Regions from separate parts of the Janthinobacterium sp. 61 genome, predicted to be linked through region 2. Evidence: predicted binding sites of a transcription regulator. Region 2 holds the regulator's gene; the other holds the start of a gene.

Region 1 (6,056 bases), 3.7 Mb from region 2:
CCGTATGCTTGCGTCCCAGCAAGGTGAACGGTCCGCTGGCGTAGACGTCGAAATTGTCGCTGGTATTCTTGCCCGCGCCCCAGGCGCCCGTCCACAGGCGCATGCCTGCACCGGTGGCCGGGTCGGGGTAACCCGCGCCCGCGTAGGCGACGGTGGTGCGGTTCGTGCTTTCCGTGCGCGCATAACCGAGGTGCATATTCCAGTTGCCGGGCAGGCGCTGGTCCAGCGACGTGAACAGCGTATGCTGCTTGTTGGCCCAGGTGCTCCATGGCGTCGTGAAACTGGTGTTGCGCGGCAAGTTGGCCAGGCTGCCATCCGCATTCCAGTAGGGCACGGCACCCCAGGTGGCGCCTGTCGGCTTGTTGTCCTGGAAGTCGACGCCGGCCGTCAGCAGGGTGCCGGGACGCAAGTCCGCCTCGACGATGAGCATGCCGACTGTCTTGCGCTCGTGATACATATCCAGGTAGGAATCGCGTTTTTGCCAGGCCAGGGCCGTGCGTGCGCGCACGCTGCCTTCGGCGTTCAGCGGCGTGGACAGGTCGGCCTCGAAGCGCTGGTCATCCCAGCGTCCCATGATGAGTCCGGCGCTGGCCTGGAATTCCTTCGTCGGCCGCTTGCGTATCATGTTGATGGTGGCCGACGGATCGCCCGTGCCGCCCATTAGGCCGGTGGCGCCGCGCACGACTTCGATGCGGTCATACAGGATGGTGTCTTGCAGCGGCGCATTGCCGCCGCGCGCCATGCCGTCGATCTGGAGACTGTTGATGCCGAAGCCGCGCGCATAAAACGTCGTGCGCTCCGTGTCGTTCTGGCCTACCTGAATGCCCGTCGTCTGCGCCAGTGCCTGGTCCAGGCGCACAGCGCCCAGGTCGTCGAGCAACTGGCGTGTGATGATGCTGACCGATTGCGGCGTTTCGCGCAGGGACAGGTCCATGCGCGTGGCGCTGCGCGTTTCTCCTGCCGTGTACGATTGCGTGCCTTCCGTAGTCGCCGTCGACTGGCCCAGGACGGTGACGGCCGGCATGGTCACATCGGTCGCAGCGGCGTCGGTGGCCTGTGCCGGCAGGGCCACGCCGGCGGCAAGACTGAGCAGGCTGATGTGTAATAAACGGGGCAGGGGGCGCAAGGCGGGCTGGCGCGAAGAAGAGAGTACGGTAGTCGATTGCATTATTTTCCTGGCATATTTTTAGTCGTGTTTTCCTATCTCGTCTGGCGAAGTGCGCAGTAGCTGGGGGATGGCATGACGCTGGCCCGTGGTCTGGCTTGGATAGCAGTTCCACCGCAAGGCCCGGCGCGAACGGGTGGTGGAAAAGAGGGGCGCGCGATTTCCGTCGCATTGCGAATAGGAATCATTATCAATATAGATGATATTTGCTACATAATCAAGCGAACGCACCAAAAGAGTGCAGGCAGGCCAGAAGCGGCGCATTGGCTGGCCTTCTGCGATAATGCGGGGCTGATAAAATATTTTCCTTATTGAAAGAAATGCATGCGTACATGGATCGCTTGTGCCGGATGGTTGTGTGTCGTGTCGCTGGGCCAGGCCCAGGAGCACGCGCCGCCGCCAGCTGTTCCCGCGCCGCTGCAGAGCGCCAGCATGCCGCCCGCCATTGATGCCGTGCCTGCCACATCTGCTGCGCCGACGCTGCCGACGGTGCCGGCGCCCGCAGAAGACGCATTGCCCTCGCAAACGGTGACGATCACGGCCAACAGCGACGCCAAGGCGCCGCGCATCCGTTTCACGGCGTACCGCGAGAGTTATCTGACGGCCAGGAAAGTGTGGCAAGTGTCGAGCGGCAGTGTGGTCATGGCCCTGCGCCTGATTCCGGCCAAGCTGAGCGCCACCATCGACGATGTGCGCGTGGCCCTGCAAGGCAATGGCGCCCCTGTGCCGATCAAGGTGTCCGACGGCGGCGTGTTTGTCGTGCCGCTCAATGAGGACATTGCCGCGCAGGATGGCACGTTCCTGGTGAACAAGGGCAGGGGCGAACTGACGGCAAATATCGTGCTGCAGCCGTCCGTGGCGCGCGATGCGTGGAATGTCACGCGCGTGGGGCAAGTCTTGCGCGACGCGCGGCGCGCCGTGCGGGCCATCACGCCGTGGTACAAGCGGCCGTTCGCCAGCGATGTGCAAGCGCTGGCGTTTTGCGCGGCCGAGCGGGGCAGCGCCTTGCAGTTGATGGATGGTGAACAGCTGATCGCTACCTTGCCCATGCACGAGCCGGCCGTCAACGATATCAACCAGCCCGTGTTTTGCAAGATTTTCGACGGCGAAGACAAATACCCGGGACACTACCGCGTGGTCTTGCCCGAGCAAGCCACGGTGCTGCTGCTGTAGTGTCTAGTTCGGCTGGCGCTGCACCAGCTCCAGGGCCGCCGCCAGGGCCAGGTCCATGGTGGCTTGATGAAAGATCAGCCATTGCGGCAAGAGCGATAGCGCATGGCGCCCCTGTTCCAGGTCGCCTTCATCGACGGCGGCCCACGCATGGTGCAAGCCGCTGAGCACGCGCGCATGTTGTTCGCGGTGGTTGGCCAGCGAGGGAAAGGCGATTTGCTCCATCAAATCCTCTTCCTCGCGGAAATCGCGTTCGACGGCCGCAATCAGGTCGCGAAACGCCATGCTGAAATGCTGGTCGCTCAACTGCCCCAGCCGCGCAAGTTCTTGAAACAGCGCCTCATGCGCTTCGTCAATGGCGGGAACGCCCAGCGCCATCTCATCCTTCCAACCCGATATACCCATGCCGATGCTCCCGGTTAAGTCCGTCGCGATGTGGAGCGGACTGTTCCAGTGTGGGCGCAGCGAAGGTGGAAATCCATGATCTGGATCAAAAGTATGGCGAAGTGGAGAAAGTGTGGGCTACTGATCAATTTAAACAAAAAGTGGGGAACAAATTCCCACGTGCTACAAGGCGCTTTTGGAACGTGCATGCCACTAGCGAGCGCCGCTGAAAAACGCCGTCAGCAGCGCTTTCTCAGGCGCGCGTATTACTTAGTGCTTGGGCCAGTGGGCCCACAGGGCCTGCGCATCGACATTCGGCACCTGCAATTGCTGCCCGGCCGACAACTGCATGGTATCCCTCAACACGAGGGGGGCGAGCATCAAGGCCGACAGGGCAAGGCAGGCCAGCACTTTAAGCGTCAACATGGTCGTCTCCCGGTGTCCCGGTGGCGGCGCGGGGATGCGGCGCCTGCCGGTCACTTCCTTATGTACTACCATGCTTGCAGTTTAGTTCATCTGATTGTAATTTCAACTTATTGCTGTGATGCACCGCACCAGTTCGCCTATTGCCAGGGTCTTATTTTGCCTTGCGGCGGCGCCGCGGCTTGCCTGTTGGCGGAAGAAAGGAATCGAACCACACCTGCGTCAACTGCTGCGTATTTTTCGCCGCTTCACGCTTGACGGCGGCCGTGGCATGGCCGCGTGCCGTGCTGGCGATGCGGTTAGCGGCGCTCAGGTACATGCTCATCCAGGGGTTCTTCATGGCTAGTCTCGCAGAAAGTGGGTGGGGCGGCGCTTGTGCCGCGATGTCCCCACTCTAATCCGATGGCTGGCGCTGACTGTGCGCCCGCCCACATAGCCGGGCGGCGCCGGCAATGTGCTGAGGCAGATCAATACACGTCGCGGCGGTAGCGTCCGGCCGCCAGCAGGGCGTCGAGACCTTCCTGGCCCAGCACTTCTTGCAGTACAGCATCGATGCCAGCCGCCATGCCTTGCAGGCTGCCGCACACGTAGACGATGGCGCCTTGCGCAAGCCAGTCACGCAGTTCATCCGCGCAGGCGCGCAGGCGGTCCTGCACATATTCACGTTTGCCACCTTCCTTGCCATCGCGCGAAAAGACGCGGTCCAGGCGTGCCAGGTGGCCAGTGTCGAGCCAGCCTTGCAACTCTTCGCCGCAGACGCTGTCAAAAGCTTGCTGGCGCTCGCCGAACAGCAGCCAGTTGCGTGCCAGCCCCGCCCGCCGGCGTGCGCGCAGGTGCGCCCGCAGGCCCGCCAGGCCGGAACCGTTGCCAATATAGATGCAGGGCACGTCGACCAGGGCGGGCGCGAAGGCGGGATTGGCTTGCAGGCGCAGGCGGATGGTGGCGCCCGGCGGCGCGAAGCGCGTGAGCCAACCGGAACAGAGGCCAAAGCCCTGGTTGTCAATGCCCGCATGGCGTTCCTGGCGCACCAGCAACTGCAGTTCGCCATCCGATGGCAGCGAAGCGAGCGAATAGCTGCGCGGCGCATATTGTGCAAAATGTGCGTCGCCCTCGCTGCCGTCCGCGTTGCACCCGATGATTTCGGCCAGCGCACCCGCTTCCCAGGTGGCTTCGGCCGGGCCTGTCAAGGTAATTTCATGCAGTTCGCCGCCCAGGCTGCCCGGGTTGAGCAGCACGCGGCGCAGCAAACGCCACTCGTCATATGACGCGTCTTCCTGCACGCCGATGGCGTCGATGGCGCTGCCGCTGCAGCGGGCCAGCGCGTGCGACCAGTCGGCCAGCGCGTTCGCGTCGTGTTTGTCGACTTCGATCAGGGGGAACAATGGCGTTGCGCCCAGCGTTTGCAACTGTTGCGCCAGCGCATGGCCAAAGCCGCAGAAGGCGCTGTAATGGCGGTCGCCCAGGGCCAGCACACCCACTTGCAAGCCGGCCAGCGGCGTGCCCGATGTTTGCTGCAACAGGCGCGCGAAGCGGCGCGTGCCGTCCGGCGCCTCGCCTTCGCCAAAGGTGCTGGCGACGATCAGGGCCCGTTCGTACTGGCGCAATTGTGCTGGATCAAAGCGGTCCAGCGATTGCACGTCGACGGCCACGCCCGCCTGTTGCAGGGCGCGCGCGCTTTCCAGCGCCAGGCGCTCGGCCTGGCCCGACTGGCTGGCGTAGGCCACCAGGGTGGCCAATCCAGTATTTTTCTTGCCCGTCGCGCCGGCGCCCAGCATGGCCCGCTGCGCCTGCACAGCCCGTTTTGCCTTGCGGCGGCCCAGGTACAGCATCCAGCCTGTGATGGCGAACAGGGGCAGGCCCAGGCTGGCCACGGTGACGATGATGCGCCCCGGCAAGCCGAAATACGTGCCCATGTGCAGCGGATAAATGATGTTGACGAGGCGCGCTCCCAGCGCCTGCTGGCTGTACGGGTCGTTTTCCGTGACCGTGCCATCGGCCGGCAGAATACTCATGCGGCTGCGCGCCCGCTCGTGCGGTGCATCGCTGGCCAGCCACGTGAATTGCACGGCTTCTCCGGAACGGGTGGGCAGGCGCACCGTAGCCAGGGTCCAGCCGGGGGCGTGCTGCTGGAAGCTGCTCCAGGCCAGGCCGATGTCGACGGCGGGCGATAGCTCCTTGGGCGCGCCTTTCTTGCCTGGTGCTTGCGCCACCCGTGGGGGCTTGCCTGCCCAGGCGTCGATGTTGTCGCGCACCACGTCATAGCTCCAGTAAATGCCCGTCAGGGTCAGTGCCACGTAGACGAGCAGGCACCAGGTGCCGGCCACGGCGTGCAAGTTCCACAGGAAGGAGCGGCCTTTCAAGGCCGGGTCGACGGTCAGCCAGGTGCGCCAGTCCAGCGGGCGGCGCGGCCAGCGCAGGTACAGGCCGGACAGCGCCAGGCCCAGCAGGCACAGCGCCAGCGCGCCCGCCACTTGCCGGCCCGGATCGCGGGGCAGCAGCAGCCAGCGGTGCAATGACTCCGTCCACTCGAAAAAGCCCACGCCCGCCAGTGCCGGCCGGGTGGCGCCCGTGTACGGATGTACATAGATGGACTCGCCACGCCGCTGGCCATTCTTCGGCATGAAGAACAGGCGCGGCGCGGCGCCTGCCTGCGCATACACGGTGATGGACGCCACGCGCTGGCCATGTTCGGCTGCGGCAATGCTGCTCAGCTGGGCGGGCGTCAGCGGCGCGCGGGTTTCCACGGCCACATGGCGCACGCCGGGATTCATGACATCGAGCAATTCCTCCTTGAAGGCCAGGGTGGCCCCGCTCAGGCCGATGATCACCAGCACCGTGCCGGCCGTGATGCCGATGAACCAGTGCAGTTGAAACCAGACCTGCTTCCAGCTCCAGTGCCAGCGCCTTTGTTGCG
Region 2 (6,056 bases):
CGGCAACGGGTGCCGCCTCGGTCGTCTGCACTTGCGGGCGTTTGGGCAGGTGGCGCAGGATGACTTCCATCATCTCTTCCACCACCACGGGCTTGGCGATGAAATCGCTGATGCCGGCCGTCATGCAGCGCTCGCGCTCCGACGCCAGCACGCCGGCCGTCATGGCGATCACGGGCAAGTTCAAGCGCAGTTCCGTGCGGATGATGTGGGTGGCGCTGAAGCCGTCCATGACGGGCATTTGCATATCCATCAGCACGATGTCGTAGCGCAGCGCCTCCGTGCGCAGCCGCTCCACCGCTTGCAGGCCGTCGCCCACCACGTCCAGGGTAGCGCCCATGTGTTCGAGGATGCCGCGCGCCACGGCCTGGTTCAAATGATTGTCTTCCACCAGCAGGAAATGTACGCCGGCCAGCTCCGTGCCCAGCGGCTGGTGCAGCATGCGCTGCTCGCCGCCGTCGTTCTTGGCGATCAGCGCCTGGTGCAGGGCATCGAACAGGCTCGATCCCGTGATCGGCTTCATCAGCACGACATCGGCCTCGGCCGCGCTGGAAATCTCTTCCAGGTGGTTGCGGGCGAAGGCGTTGACCATCACCACGATGGGCTGGCGCTGGCCACTGGCCGCCTGGCGGATGGCCTTGGCCGTGGCCAGGCCATCCATCACGGGCATGTGCCAGTCGGCCAGCACCACGTCATACGGTTGCTGCTGCGCCAGGCGTTCGCGATACAGTTCGATGGCGGCAAAACCGGAGTCCACTTCGTCGGCCAGCCAGCCCCAGGCCTCGATCAGCTTGACGATCAGTTCGCGTGTAGTGCGGTTATCGTCGGCCACCAGCAGGCGCAGCTGGCCGAGGGCCGGCGTGCGCCGCGTCTCGGCCGGCTGCTCCAGCATCTCGAAGGGCACGCTGAACCAGAAGCGGCTGCCCTTGCCTTCGCTGCTGGCCACGGCGATATCGCCGCCCATCATGTGGATCAGTTGCTTGCTGATGGCCAGGCCCAAACCCGTGCCGCCGAAGCGCCGCGTGATGCTCTGGTCGCCCTGTGAAAAGGCGGAAAACAGTTGCTGTTGCTGCAGTTCCGTCATGCCGATACCCGTGTCGCGCACTTCGAAGCGCAGGCAGGCGCGCCCTTCTTCTCTCTCGGCCAGGCTGACGGCCACCACCACTTCGCCGCTCTCGGTGAACTTGATGGCATTGCCGGCCAGGTTGACGAGGATTTGCTGCAGGCGCTGGGCGTCGCCCACGAGGCGCCGCGGCACGTCGGGCTCGACGGCGATGGCCAGTTCCAGCTCCTTCTCGCCCGCATTCATCGTCATCGTCGTGGCCAGGGTATTCATGACTTCGTCAAGGTCGAACTCGACGGGCGACAATTCCATGCGGCGCGCTTCGATCTTCGAATAATCGAGCACGTCGTTGAGGATGCCCAGCAGCGACTGGCCCGCCACGCGCACCATGGTCAGATACTTGCGCTGTTCCGTGTCGAGCCTGGTATTGCCCAGCAAATAGACCATGCCCAGCACGGCATTGAGGGGCGTGCGGATTTCATGGCTCATGTTGGCCACGAAGTCGCTCTTCGCCCGGTTGGCCGCCTCGGCCCGGTCGCGCTCCAGTTCCAGTTCCGCCGCGCGCGATTCGAGTTCCTGCTGCAGGCGGTCGCGTTCGCACATCAGGCCGTTGAACGCCTCCGTCAGTTCGCCGATCTCGTCGCGCTGCTGCACTGGCACGGGCGTGAAGCGGCTGCCGCTGGTGCGCAGGGCCAGCAGGGTATCGCGCAGGCGCACCAGCGGCGACAGCAGGCGCACGGTAACCCAGCCCAGAACAAAAGCGGCCAGCAGCGAAGCGAGGATGCTCCACAGCACCAGCCGGTACAGCACGCCATCAAACGGTTCGAAGGCGTCCTCGATGGGTAGCGAGGCGGCCAGCAGCCAGTTCACCGATTTCAGGCGCTTGAAGCTGTTGACGGCCGTGATGCCGCGGCTGTTGGTGCTGACCATGCTGCCTTCGCCATCGTCCTTCAGCATCTGGGTGGTCGTCAGGTTGGCGTTCGGCTGGCGCGGCTGCAGCAAACGGCTGGTATCGGGGTGCAGCACGTAGCGCGGCACGGCGCCGCGCGTGAGAATGAAGTAATAGCCGCTCTTGCCGATCTTTTCCGAGCGCAGGCGCCCCAGCAGGTTGTCCTTGTACAGGCGCAGCACGCCGATCACCACACCGGCCACCTGGCCATCGGCGGTGAGCACGGGCGCCACCATCTGCACGATGGGCATGCCGCTCGATTTGCCCAGCATCGGCTCGGTGATCATGGGCTGACGTGTACGCAGGACGGTCTGGAAATACTCGCGCTCGGCAACGTTGATGCCGGCGCGGCCCGTGACCAGCGGCATGTCGGCCACGATGGCGCCTTGCGCATCGAGCACCAGCACGTCGTCGAACAGCACCAGCATCGAGCGGCGCGCATAGTATTCGCGCAGCTTGGCGGGTTGGGCGATCAATTCCGGCGGCTGCTGCCTGGCCGTCAGGGTGACGATTTGCAGCAGCATGCCCAGCTTGTCGTCGAGCTCGGCGGCGGTGCGGGTGATCAGGGCAGATTGCTGGCTCAGCAGTACTCGCGTGAAGTCAGCGCGCATGTGCTGCAACTGGATCATGGTGACCAGTGCGATCATGGCGATCGAGGTCAGGCTGGTGGCCAAGGCGACTTTTGCTTTGATGCCGAGAGGCTTCATGATTTCCTTTTCAGTACCGGGCGGCACAGGCGGCAGATAATGCTGTCAGGAATTTTCCTATCAATACATCAACTTGGCAAGCGGTGCCGCGCAAATTGCCCTCGCTGCAAGGGCTTTTGACGATGTTGCCATATAATTAAAGTCAGAACGTCGTTTATTCAGCGCAATTGCGGTGAAATTGGCACACGGCAACCGTGTATGCAGTAAACTCGGTATTGCATTTTCTAAAAGGTACCGACATGACTGAAGCGCTCCTCACTCCCACCTTGCCCACAGTGACCGTGGAAGCGTTGCGTGCGCGATGCTCGACCTGCAGCATGCATCAATTGTGCCTGCCGATGGGCCTCGATGTGGGCGACATGGACAGGCTGGATCAGATCATCGGTCGCCGCCGCAAGATCGTGCGCGGCGCCTCGCTGTTCCGCATCGGCGACTCGTTCCAGAACCTGTACGCGATCCGCCTGGGGCACTTCAAGACGTACCAGATCAATCCGGGTGGCGAAGAGCAGGTGACGGGCTTCCAGATGGCAGGAGAACTGCTGGGCATGGACGCCATCAGCGCCGACCGCCACCACTGTAATGCGGTGGCGCTGGAAGACAGCGAAGTGTGTGAAATCCCGTTTTCCAGCCTGGAACAATTGCTGGGCAGTATGCCTACCCTGCTGCGCCATTTCCACCGGATGATGAGCCAGGAAATCACGCGCGAGCAAAGCGTCATGCTGTTGCTGGGCAATATGCAGGCGACACAGCGCTTTGCCGCCTTCATCGTCAACCTGGCCTCGCGCTATGAGGCGCGCGGCTATTCGGGCAGCAATTTCCAGCTGCGCATGTCGCGCGAGGAAATCGGCAACTACCTGGGCCTGACCATCGAAAGCGTCAGCCGCTTATTGTCGAAATTCAAGAAGGAAGGCTGGCTGCGCGTCTCCAACCGCGAGATCGAGATCTTGCAGCCGGCCAAGTTGAAGGCCATTACGGCCGGTACGGACGTCTGCAAGTAAGTCTTACAGCTCTTCATCCGCGTGCAGCGCGATGCTGCGCTGCAGCGGCCAGGTCCAGATGCCGGACAGGCGCCACTCGCGTTTGTCGTTTTCCACCAGCACTTGCCAGCGGCTGCGCTCGAGCATCGGCAGCGCTACCGAGAAGTTGCCCGCCGCATCGGGCTGCACCAGCAGCTTGATATCTTTTTCCGGCAAGGTCGCATGCGCCAGATGCAGCTGCAGCGGACCCTGGTAAGCCTTGCCGAAGCTGTGCACGGAGCCACTGAGGCGCGCTGACGCCACGTCATACGACAGGCTGGTATCCATCGCCAGGTCGCTGGCGACAGTATCGCGCCGCAAGTCCTGGTTGATCGCCTTTCCCTGCTTGTAGTAATCGCCCACCACCAGCGCATCAGGCTGCGTAAACGCGATATAGCCCATGAAGCTGCCGACGACCACGGACAGGCCGGGACCGATCATCAGCAGCCATGGCCAGCGATGCTTGTACCACGGGGCAACGGGGGCTTGCAGCTTGAGACTGTCGGACATGATATTTCTCCTGTTTAATCGGCCAATCCCCATCCGGGGACTGGCCTTCCTACATTAGCGCGGTACGATGAATACCGCGCTTTCACGCACATGCAACGATGGGTCGTCCAGCGAGTGCAATTCGATCGCAATCTTGTTCGAGCCCTTCTCGCCCACGCCGTGCGGCACGCGCAGGCGGATCGGCCAGCCCAGCGTTTCCGTCGGCTGCAAGGTTACTTCTTCGCGCGTCAGCAAGGTCAGGCCCGGCAAGCCGGAAGCGCTGATTTTAAAATGCTGGGTTTGCTCCGAGGTGTTCATGATCTGCAAGCGGTAAACGTTTTCGATCATGCCGTCTTCCACTTCGCGTCCCATCGAACCGCGGTCGCGGATCACGTCCATTTTCAGGGGCGTGCGCAGGGCCAGCGAGGTACACACGGCGATGATGATCAGGGCCAGGATGGAAGTGTAGATCAGCACGCGCGGGCGCATGGCGCGCTGGCGGATCTGCTTCGAACTGAAGTTGTTTTCCATCGCATGGTCGGTACTGTAGCGTACCAGTCCCCGCGGCCGGTCGACCTTGTCCATCACGCTGTTGCAGGCGTCGACGCAGGCGGCGCAGCCGATGCATTCATACTGCAGGCCGTTGCGGATATCGATGCCGGTCGGACACACTTGTACGCACAGGGTGCAGTCGATGCAGTCGCCCAGCTTGTCGTTGTTGCCGGCCTTCTTGCTGATGGCGCCACGCGGTTCGCCGCGCTTGGCATCGTAAGTGATGATCAGGGTGTCCTGGTCAAACATGGCGCTCTGGAAGCGCGCGTAGGGGCACATGTATTTGCACACCTGCTCGCGCAGCCAGCCCGCGTTGCCGTAGGTTGCCAGGCTGTAGAACAAGACCCAGAACCATTCCCAGGGACCGAAATTGAGGGTGGTCACCTCGCGCGCCAGTTCCTTGATCGGCGTGAAATAGCCGACAAAGGTAAAGCCCGTCCACAGGGCGATGGCGCCCCATGCCAGGTGCTTGGCCGTTTTCTTGAAAGCCTTGCGCACGGAGGGTCCCTGCTTGTCGAGGGCCATGCGCGCGCTGCGCGTGCCCTCGATGCGGCGTTCGACCCACAGGAAGATTTCCGTGTATACCGTTTGCGGGCAAGAGAACCCGCACCACACCCGCCCGGCGATGGCCGTGACGAGGAACAACAAATACGCACAGATGATCAGCAGGGCCGCCAGATAGATGAAATCCTGGGGCCACAGCACGACGCCGAAAATGTAGAACTTGCGCGTGGTCAAATCGAACAGCAGGGCTTGCCTGCCATTCCAGGTCAACCACGGCAAGCCGTAGAACGCCAGCTGGGTAAGCCATACGCATACCCATCGCCAGGTAGCGTAGCGTCCTTTGGCCTCGCGAGGGTAGATTTGCTCGCGGGCCGCATACATCTTGATGACTTGAGGTTCCATTACGTCATTTCACGGGCGTCTGGGGATTCGACAGGCTCCAGACATACGCCGACAGCACGTGTACCTTGGACTCGCCGAGGAAATCGCTGAAGGCCGGCATGGTGTTGTTGCGTCCCTTGCGGATGGTTTCCATGATGGTATCGGCACTGCCGCCATACAGCCAGATCTTGTCCGTCAGGTTAGGCGAACCGAGCATCTGGTTACCCTTCGCATCGGCGCCGTGACAGGCCATGCAGGCGCCGAACTTGGCCTTGCCCAGCACGGATTTGACGGGATCCGAGGTCGAGCCGGATAGGCTCAGCACATAATGGGCCACGTTCTCGACATCCTTTTCGGAGCCCAGGGCGGCGCCCATCGGTGGCATTTGCCCATTGCGG

What was found. The regulator FNR, encoded in region 2, switches genes on or off when oxygen is low (the NO sensors DNR and NnrR bind a similar motif). The targets are predictions, from matches to a motif close to TTGATNNNNATCAA.
Region 1: a site for FNR is predicted at 2,816-2,829, ahead of CLU92_RS03445 (bacteriohemerythrin). Genes of this name have one in related genera too.

The regions. Positions count from the first base shown of each region.
Region 1 covers NZ_PJMQ01000001.1:734,651-740,706, forward strand. The annotation lists gene CLU92_RS03435 (TonB-dependent siderophore receptor) at 1-1,168, opposite strand, end outside; gene CLU92_RS27320 (hypothetical protein) at 1,241-1,480, shown strand; gene CLU92_RS03440 (hypothetical protein) at 1,490-2,338, shown strand; gene CLU92_RS03445 (bacteriohemerythrin) at 2,342-2,740, opposite strand; gene CLU92_RS27665 (hypothetical protein) at 2,990-3,145, opposite strand; gene CLU92_RS03455 (hypothetical protein) at 3,297-3,482, opposite strand; gene CLU92_RS03460 (sulfite reductase flavoprotein subunit alpha) at 3,610-6,056, opposite strand, start outside.
Region 2 covers NZ_PJMQ01000001.1:4,397,605-4,403,660, reverse strand. The annotation lists gene CLU92_RS19925 (response regulator) at 1-2,716, opposite strand, end outside; gene fnr (fumarate/nitrate reduction transcriptional regulator Fnr) at 2,956-3,714, shown strand; gene CLU92_RS19915 (FixH family protein) at 3,718-4,242, opposite strand; gene ccoG (cytochrome c oxidase accessory protein CcoG) at 4,297-5,679, opposite strand; gene ccoP (cytochrome-c oxidase, cbb3-type subunit III) at 5,684-6,056, opposite strand, start outside.